3 regions of the Agarivorans sp. 2_MG-2023 genome follow, and region 3 is predicted to be linked to each of the others. Evidence: predicted binding sites of a transcription regulator. Region 3 holds the regulator's gene; each other region holds the start of a gene.
The links. Region 3 encodes LexA, which represses DNA repair genes until DNA is damaged. Its sites were predicted from a motif close to TACTGTATNNNNATACAGTA; they were not measured.
Positions count from the first base shown of each region.

Region 1 (3,285 bases), on a different contig from region 3:
ACTTGCGGTAAGTGAGTGACACACATTACTTGGCATTGTTTACCCAGCTGGCGAAGCATGCCACCCACAACCGCTGCTGTTGGTCCGCTAATACCTACATCTACTTCATCAAAAATTAGAGTGGGGGTGAGAATGCTGGCAGAGCAAATAACTTGAATCGCTAAGCCTATACGTGACAACTCACCACCAGAGGCTACTTTTTCAATGGCTTGCATAGGTTGCCCTGGGTTAGTTCGTACTAGCAGTTCAACTCGGTCAATGCCGTTAGCGTTGGTAAATTGCTGTGCATCACTTTGCAGTGAAAACTCACACTGGGCTTTAGCCATGCTCAGCTTGTGGATCTCTTTGGTAATTTGCTTACTTAAACTATTGGCTGCACGTTCTCGACTTTTCGACAACTTATTAGCTTTGTTTAAATAATGCTGCCAAGCACTTTCAATCTCATCCGCGAGGTGTTCAAAACGTTCACTTTGTTGGCTTAGCTGAGTTAATTGCGCCAGTAAATCTTGATGCAAAGCAGGAAGCTGCTCTGGTGAAGTATGGTGCTTCCTTGCCAGCTCCAAAGCAAGGCTCATCCTTTCTTCTAGCTCTGCAAATAACTCAGGATCGTAGTCTAGTTGCTCACTATAGTGTCCTAACTGCTGAGTTGCCTCTTCAACCTGAATTTGCGCGTCATGCAAGAGATTATTAATGGTTTCTAATTTGGGGTCTAGCTCAAGTAGTTGGCTGGTTGTTTTGCAAGCTTGGCTGAGCATATCCGTAACATTTACTTGATCGTCATGACCCAGTAATTGCGTGAGTTGGTGGCTGCTTTGCTGTAATTCAGTACTGTGTGATAAGCATTGATGTTGTTGCTCGATATCCTGATACTCGCCTTCTTGAAGGGAGAAAGCATCCAGCTCTTTTACTTGGTAATCAAGCAACTGGCGCTGAGCGGCTAGCTCTTTTTGCTGTTGTTCAGCAAGTTCTAGCTCGTTACAGAGCGCTTTCCAGCCTTGGTAAGCTTGTTTTACGTCACCGATTAGCTGAGGATGGGCAGCATATTGGTCGACAATTGATAGCTGTTGGTTGGGCTTTAATAATAGCTGATGAGCATGTTGGCCATGAATACTTACTAAGTATTGGCCAAGGCTTTTTAATTGAGCCAGCGGTACTGCTGTGCCATTAATATAGGCCTTGGAACGGCCTTCTTTTGTTACCACTCGGCGCAGTATGCATTCGTCATCACTCAGTAACTCATTTTGCTGCAACCACAATTGAGCCCGTTGGTTATTGCTTACGTCAAATTGTGCGCTAATTTCAGCCTTATCGGCTTCTTGTCGCACCATTGAGGCTTCTGCTCGATTGCCCAAACATAAACCAAGGGCGTCAATGGCAATAGATTTACCCGCTCCGGTTTCACCCGTTATCGTGGTCATTCCTTGATTCAAATCGAGTTCAAGAAATCGAACAATGGCAAAATTTTGTACGCTTAATTGAGTGAGCATTTCAATACCTGTTTATTCATACAGTAACTGTGTAAATATATAGTGCAAGTTTTATTCAAGCAAGCGACATTTTTAAAGATTTTGCTAAATTATGAGGAAGCTATTGTTTTTTTGGCCTTAGTTTACTGAGCTAGTTCAGCATTTATTTAGCCACTGGATAGCTGCAACTTTTTGTCTAGGTAAGGAACAAGAGGTAGAGCTTACTTAGTTGGTAAACTAGTTGAAGCCGCTGCTTATGCTGTCTATTTTGGCTGGTTTGTGCTTTTCATATACTTTCTAATAAAAAAATATTTCAACTCACTACACGCTCTCGGAATTAGCTACTACGCTTTTAGCTGTCACATTAGTGTCATTAAATTCGTGCATGTTTATCAAACAGTTGTTGTATCTGTGCCGCATAAGTCGGTAGACCAATTCACCTTGAACCACATGGAAGAGATTATGTTGAATAAACGTTTAACACTGAGTGCTTTGGTACTTAGTATGGGCGCAATGGTTAGTGCGCAAACGAGTGCTGAAACGCTTCGCTTATTAACGTGGGGTGGCTATGCGCCTCAGGAAGTGATTGATATGTTCGAAAAGGAAACGGGCATTGAAGTAAAAGTGACTAAATCAAACAATGAAGACATGATTTCGAAGCTTCGAGCCACTGGTGGTTCGGGGTTTGATTTAGCTCAACCTAGCCAAGATCGTATTACTGGCGTACAGCAACAGTTTGGCATTTATCAGCCGATTGATTTGAGCCGTATTGAGCAACAACAAATGATTACCTCTATGCTTGATGCTACCAAGAAAAATACTGCGGTAGGCGACCAGGTATTTGGAGTTCCTCATGTATGGGGTACCAGTGGTTTAGTGGTTAATGGTGAAATGGCCAAAGATGTGGCCGATTACACCGACCTTTGCCAAAAGCAATATGAAGGTAAGATCTCTTACCGCTTGAAGCGCCCAACCTTAATTGGTTTTGCTTTTGCATTGGGTGAAGACCCATTTGCTGCTTATGCTGACCCTGTTAAATACCAGCAAATACTTAATAAAGTTGAAACAGCTTTGGTTGACTGTAAGCCACTGGTAAAAACGTACTGGTCGGGCGGCGATGAGCTAATGAACTTGATGCGTTCTAACGAAGTGGTAGCCGCTATGGCTTGGGATGCTGGCGGTTGGAAACTCAATCGTGAGCAGCAAATCATTCAGTTTGTGGCGCCTAAATCTGGAGCATTAGGTTGGATTGATACCTTTGCTATTCCTAAAAAGTCGAAAGCGATTGATGCAGCCTACAAGTGGATCAACTTTGTTATGCGCCCAGAAGTTGCCGCTAAAATTACTGAATCAGCAGGTAATTTTACTGCGTCTAAAGGCTCTGATGCTTACGTAAATGAGTTGGCTAAAGCCCAATTTAATACCAGCTTTAGCAGTGACGATATCGATAATATTAAGTGGTATCCAGCTGTTCCAGCCGGCCTAGAAGCCATGGAAGGCAAAGTACTCGACCGCGTTCAAGCGGCCAAATAGCTAAGATGGGGCCTTGTGCCCCAAATCTTGTTACCTCTTCGTAAAATCTTGGACCCTATATGGCGGCTAACGCTAACTTTGATCTTGAATGTGAACAACTCTCAAAGCACTTTGCAGACTTTACTGCGGTAGACCAACTTAACTTTTCGGTAGAAGCTGGCTCGTTTTTCTCTATTCTTGGCCCATCAGGCTGTGGCAAAACTACGTTGTTGCGCATGTTGGCTGGCTTTGAATCGCCCTCAAAGGGAGAAATAAGAATTCATCAAAAGCGAGTGAATGAATTAGC
Region 1 is NZ_JAUORQ010000002.1:66,621-69,905, reverse strand. It holds gene recN (DNA repair protein RecN) at 1-1,487, opposite strand, end outside; gene Q4549_RS03020 (extracellular solute-binding protein) at 1,929-2,999, shown strand; gene Q4549_RS03015 (ABC transporter ATP-binding protein) at 3,059-3,285, shown strand, end outside.
Region 1: recN (DNA repair protein RecN) is a predicted target of LexA. The motif match lies at 1,494-1,513, and genes of this name have one in related genera.

Region 2 (3,285 bases), on a different contig from region 3:
CCACGCAGAAGCGACGGTGCGGTTTTCAATCCCTTCAGATCATGAATCTTTTCTCCACCTAGCCCACGAGTTTAGATCACCAGAAAACTTGCTACGCACCGCTCTCATTCCTGCATTTAAAGAAACCTTGCAAGCCAACGCATCTTTAATGGCTGCAGAGGAGTATTACGCAGGCGGACGCACCGAGTTCAACTCTGAATTTGAAAACCAAATGAACAGCGGTATTTTATTGGTTAAACGAGAAGAAATTATCATTCATTCTAAACAATCAACAGGCAGTGCTAATGCCGCTTTAGGTACCGACCAAGATGAGTATGGCGATAATAGCAAAACCGTTTTTGTGGTAAATAAAGTACTTGGGGAAGACGGACTACCTTTACGTAAATCACAACGGTTCACCGATTTTGGAGTAACCGTAGTATCTGCTCTCATCACCGATATGCGCCCTAATGCTAAATTTATCGAGCGTATGCAATTAAAACAAAAGGCATCAGCCGACCGAGCAATCGCCAGAGAGCAACGTGTTCAAGAAGAAGAGCAACGTTTATTAGCCATCGCTCGCGGTGAGCGTGAAGTTGCCGAACGTCAGGCCAAAGCGAAAGTAGAGCAAATACAAAAAACCACTGAAGCACAAACTGATAAGCAGTTAGCGATTACCAATGCTGAAAAATTAAAAGCTCAAGCGAAAATTTCTAAAGAAACCGCTGAAATCAATTTAGAAAAAGCACGTATTGAAGCCGAAACCCAGCAAACATTGGCCGAAGCTGAAGCCTATCAAAAACGAGTAATTTTAGAAGCCGATAACGCCTTGGCGCAAAAACTGGAAGCGGAAGTGAAAATTCAAGCGCTTTGGGCTGATGCTTTTGCTAAACGCAATGTGCCCACCAACGTATTTGGTGCAGGGAGTAATTCAGGCACACCATCAGGCAGCGATGCAGAAACTCGTGCCTTTATGCAAATGCTAACGCTAGATGCCGCTAAGCGATTAAGTTACGACCGCGAGATAACTAAATAACAGAACTAAAACGGCAAAATCAGTTGCGGTGACTGATTTTGCTGCTCTGGCGCTAGGCCAATATGCAAACCAATCAATCGTACGGCTTTGCCCTTACCTCTTGCTAGCGCTTCGTTAAACAACTCCAATAAGGTTGTTTCATCAATTTGTTGGCATTGCTGCTCTTTGGTGGTTTGCTGAAAATCAGCGAATTTCACCTTTACGCCTAATTTATTCATTTTGGCTTGTTTAAGGTGCTTTTCACTACGGCGTTGTAACTCTGGCAGTAAAGCCATTAAACGTTCCACCAAAATACCTTGGTCGCCTTCGTCTTGCGCAAAGGTACGCTCCACCGTTACCGATTTACGTTGCCGGTCGTTACTGACCGCCCGCTCGTCCACGCCTTGGCAGCGCATCCATAACATCTCACCAAACTTGCCAAAAATTTGTTTTAGTTTATCTCGCTCCGCGCGACGAATATCTCCCCCCGTGTAAAGCCCTTGGTGATGCAGTTTTTCAATGCTCACTTTGCCTACACCAGAAATCTTTTCTAGGGCTAAGGTTTCAATAAATTCGCTCACCTGCTCCGGTTTAATCACAAATAAGCCATTGGGTTTGTTGAGGTCTGAAGCAATTTTGGCCAGAAATTTTACAGGAGCGACCCCCGCCGAGGCGGTTAAACCGGTTTTATCAAAGATATCTTGCCTAATTTGCTCGGCAATTAAGGTGGCTGAACCACGGCAGGCTTGGCTACTGGTTACGTCTAGGTAGGCTTCATCGAGAGATAATGGCTCTATTGCGTCAGCATAATCATGAAAAATGGCCTGCACTTGCTGGCTGGCATCTTGATAGGCGGCCATACGTGGCGGCACTAGCACTAAATCTGGGCAAAGTTGCATAGCTTTATGAGTTGGCATCGCCGAGCGAATACCATATTGACGGGCAATGTAATTACAGGTAGTTAATACGCCTCGGCCGCTACGCATACCGCCAACCGCCAGTGGTACATTGGCTAATTCTGGCTGGTCACGCATTTCCACAGCCGCATAAAAACAATCCATGTCTACATGGATAATCTTACGCTGAATTGAAGCTAGTGTTGTCAATATGCTGCACTCATAACTGTATATACAAACAGTATAAAGCTGATATGCGGAATTACCAAGTAACACTGAGCAGTTTTTAGCATGGTAACCAGCCAAATTACTATGGCTTGAACGCAAGAGCTTGAGTAGTATTGAAAAACCAATTTGCTGAAGGAAGAAAAACTGTGAGTGATGCACGACTAAGCCAACTGAGTGTTTATCCCATTAAATCAACGGCCGGTATCCACCTTAATCATGCTTATGTTGAGGAACACGGTTTAGCTTTTGACCGCCGATTTGTTGTTTGCCAGCCAGACGGCATACAGATTACCGCAAGAACTCACCCTAAGTTGGCACAAGTCCATAGCGCGCTAAATCGCGATGGTTTGCATTTGCGCGCACCTAATATGGCAGCGCTTGATATTATTTATAGCGAGTTCTCAGAGGATTACCGTGAGGTAATGATTTGGAAAGACAGCGTACAAGCGCAACATTGCCACCGCTCTTACGATGCTTGGTTTAGTGAGTATTTAGGCGAACCTTGTCACTTGGTGTTTTTTGGTCAGCAATCTCAGCGCAAAGTAAAACAACGAGAGAGTCAGGTTTCTTTTGCCGACGGCTATCCATTACTACTGATTTCTGAAGCGTCTCTTGAGGATCTCAATTTACGCTCTAGCGCTCGTCACAGCATGGAACAATTTCGTCCTAATATTGTGGTAAAAAACACCGAGGCTTTTGCCGAAGATGGCTGGAAGCGCTTTAAAATTGGTGAAGTTGAATTTGAAGTACAAAACCCTTGTTCTCGCTGTATATTCACAACTCTCGACCAAGCCAGTGGTCAGTTTCATCCGAATAAAGAGCCGCTTGCTACCTTCGCTAAATATCGCCAAGGTGACGGCGGTAATGTGTATTTTGGGCAAAATGTTGTGGCTTTAAATAGTGGAAAAATCAGCTTATACGACAGCATTGAGGTACTAGAAGCGCGCCAAGCAGAGGTGTATCCAGATACCTCTGAAAAACGCCAAGCTACTAGCACTCCCTCAGCTCAACAGTGGCAGCAAGGTGAGGCGGTTAAGCTAAGTTGCATTGCAGTTCAGCAAGATACCCACGATGTAAAAACCTTTGTCTTTGAGCCACCTAAACACATACAAGCTACTTACTTACCCGGCCAATACATGGGGCTTGAACTTGAGATCGACGGCAAGC
Region 2 is NZ_JAUORQ010000015.1:46,632-49,916, forward strand. It holds gene Q4549_RS19010 (SPFH domain-containing protein) at 1-1,015, shown strand, start outside; gene dinB (DNA polymerase IV) at 1,021-2,100, opposite strand; gene Q4549_RS19020 (hybrid-cluster NAD(P)-dependent oxidoreductase) at 2,265-3,285, shown strand, end outside.
Region 2: dinB (DNA polymerase IV) is a predicted target of LexA. The motif match lies at 2,115-2,134, and genes of this name have one in related genera.

Region 3 (3,285 bases):
CAATGCCATATCTGGCGCGCCAATCATCATTGGAACTAACCAGTTAGCTAAGCCCGTAAAGGCTGGCATCACCGCACCAAATACCATGATAAGGCCATGCACCGTAGTCATTTGATTAAAGAAATTAGGCTCAACCAGTTGCAAGCCTGGTTGGAACAGCTCGGCGCGAATAATCATCGCCATGGCTCCACCAACAATAAACATGGCAAAGCTGAACCATAAGTACATTGAACCAATGTCTTTATGGTTAGTGGTTAGTACCCAACGCATTAATCCGCGAGGGGCATGGTGGTGTTCTTCATGGTCTGAGTGAACGTCACTAATCGTGCTCATTGTCTGTCTCCCTACTGCGCTGCGTTTTGAACGGCCACAACATCCTTGGCCTGCACTAAGTCACCCGTATCATTACCCCAAGCATTTCGCTCATAAGTAATCACCGCAGCTAGCTCTTTCAAACCAAGCTGTTTACCAAAGGCTTGCATGGCTGTGCCAGGCTCGCCATTTACCACTACTTCAATATGTTTAGTCACATCACCTAACGCGATTGGACTGTCTTTTAAAGCGGGGAACACGCCAGGTAAACCTAGGCCGTTAACTTGGTGACAAGCAGCACAGCTTTTCTCATACACTTTTTCGCCTAATGACATCAGCTCATCTTGCTGCATAGTCATGGCCACCAGTTCAAGCTCTTGGGCTTGCTTGGCTAAATAAGCAGCTTCTTTCTCTGCCAACCAAGCATCATATTCGGCTTGAGGTTTGGCGATAACAACAATGGGCATAAAGCCATGGTCTTTTCCACATAGCTCAGCACATTGGCCGCGGTAAATGCCGGGTTTATCAATGATGGTCCATGCTTCGTTAATAAAACCGGGATTTGCATCTTTTTTAACTGCAAAGTCAGGCACCCACCAAGAGTGAATAACGTCTTCTGAAGTCATGAGGAAGCGGACTTTTTTCCCGATCGGCAATACCAAGGGGTGGTCAACTTCAAGCAAATAGTTTTTACGTTTTTCCAGTTTGCCGTTGACTTCATCCCAATCAGACGCCATTACACTGTAAAACTCTAAATCTTGGTCAAAGTACTTGTAGTGCCACTTCCACTGGGAACCCGTCACTTGAATAGTAATGTCGGCATCGGAAGGATCTTCCATTGCCAGTAAGGTTTTAGTGGCTGGAATCGCCATACCTATTAAAATAATAAAGGGAATGATGGTCCAAATAATTTCCACTTTAGTGCTTTCGTGGAATTGAGCAGGAACCGCTCCTTTGGATTTACGGTGATGGTAAATCGACCAAAACATAGCGCCAAATACCAAGACACCAATGGCACAACAAATATAAAAAATTGTCATGTGCAAGCCATAAACTTGCTCACTGATGGCAGTAACACCAGGACGTAAATTGAAAGACATCTCTTGCGCAAACAAATGCGGCGAAAAAAATGTCAGCACTAATAGCTGAATCCATCGGCCCACAGCGCTCTCCTTTGCAGTAGCCAACGACAACAACTTTCCATGCTAGGAAAGTAGCTGCGAATAAAGGGAAAATCCCCACCCCAAAAGCATAGGCTATTACAGCTAAATACAACCTACTGTTTATAAATTAACCCCTAAGTTAAAGAAATGTAAATACATTGTTGAGATTTTTATGGATAAAGACAAAAGATGTGATGTTAACGACAAAAGCCCAAATCAGAGTGATTTGGGCTTCAAAATAGGGAACTTATTGTTGAATAAGGCTTACATCCAATCAGCAGTGCGAATAATACCTACCGCTAAACCTTCTATTTCGATGTTCTGATATTCAAGATCAACTTCAATGGTTGATAACTCTTCATTTTCAGGGTGTAAGTACACCATCTTACCGTCACGCTCAAAACGTTTAACCGTAACATCTTCATCTAAACGAGCCACAACCACCTGTCCATTGTGTACCTGGGTAGTTTTATGCACGGCTAATAGATCACCATCCATAATGCCGATATCTTTCATGCTCATGCCCTGTACTCGCAGTAAATAATCGGCATGCGGATTAAATAAGTTAGCATCTACGGCATAATGAGATTCAACGTGCTCCTGCGCCAAAATAGGCTCACCTGCAGCAACTTGACCGATTAACGGCAAGCCTGGTTCAGGCTCTACAGTGGCTTCATTTGCACTAGCCGGCAAGTATGCTTCGCTAATACGGATCCCTCGCGACGCACCAGGAATCATTTCAATCGCACCTTTTTTAGCTAAAGCTCTAAGGTGTTCTTCTGCTGCATTAGCCGAGCGGAATCCTAGCTCTTTAGCAATTTCGGCACGCGTTGGAGGCATACCAGTATCGTTAATATGGCGGCGAATAAGTTCAAACACTTCTGTTTGGCGGGGCGTTAAGGGCTTCATAGTCTACCTGTAAGTTTATACAGCACACTGTTAGTATATACAGCATACATTTTGACGCAAGGTTTTATATTAATTCTGATTTTGTTACTGTTGATTCAAAGTGATAGGAGGCAATAATGGCCATTGAGATAGTCGAAATATCAGCCCAATATGACCAAGATCTACAGCGAATAATAAAACAGGTTGGCCAAGAATATGGCGCGGTAGGTGAAGGCTTTGGCCCCTCAGATGCTGAAGTCGATAATATGAGTCAGCACTATACACTGCAAAATCGTAGTAGATATGTGGTCGCTTTGTTAGATGGCAAGGTCGTTGGCGGCTGTGGCGCTGCGCCTTTTGCCGATAGTGAAGATACCAGTGAGCTAAAAAAGCTATTTTTACTGGAAGAAGGTAGAGGCCTAGGTCTCGGTAAAAAGCTCTCGTTAGCCTGTTTAGCATTTGCCTTAGAGCAGGGATTTTCTCGCTGTTACCTAGATACGCTTAGTAATATGTCGGCAGCAATTAAACTCTACGAAGGCCTCGGTTTTGAACACTTATCTGCACCTTTACAAGGTACAGCCCATAATGGCTGCGATGTTTGGATGCTAAAGCAACTTTGAGCGCAAAATGGTACTGCAACAAAGAGCAGTATTATCGACTAAAACCAATCGAACTTAGGGTTCGCCTTTCTCGCTTACGCCAAACTAGCATTCCCAGCATCCCCGCAAATAAAAATACCGAAGCTGGCTCACTTACTCTTGTCGCCTCTGCAACAATCAGCACAGGGTTAATGTCTATCCAGAAATAATCGTTATCATTTTGAACGAGAGGACTACGGAAGATGCGCTCAACTTCTGGCTCGGTAATCAATGTGCGATTGTTGAGACTTGGATTCATTAGGTAAGCGCCAGACAAATGCGGT
Region 3 is NZ_JAUORQ010000014.1:41,699-44,983, forward strand. It holds gene ctaD (cytochrome c oxidase subunit I) at 1-333, opposite strand, end outside; gene coxB (cytochrome c oxidase subunit II) at 345-1,412, opposite strand; gene lexA (transcriptional repressor LexA) at 1,740-2,384, opposite strand; gene Q4549_RS18450 (GNAT family N-acetyltransferase) at 2,501-2,983, shown strand; gene Q4549_RS18455 (PEP-CTERM sorting domain-containing protein) at 3,015-3,285, opposite strand, start outside.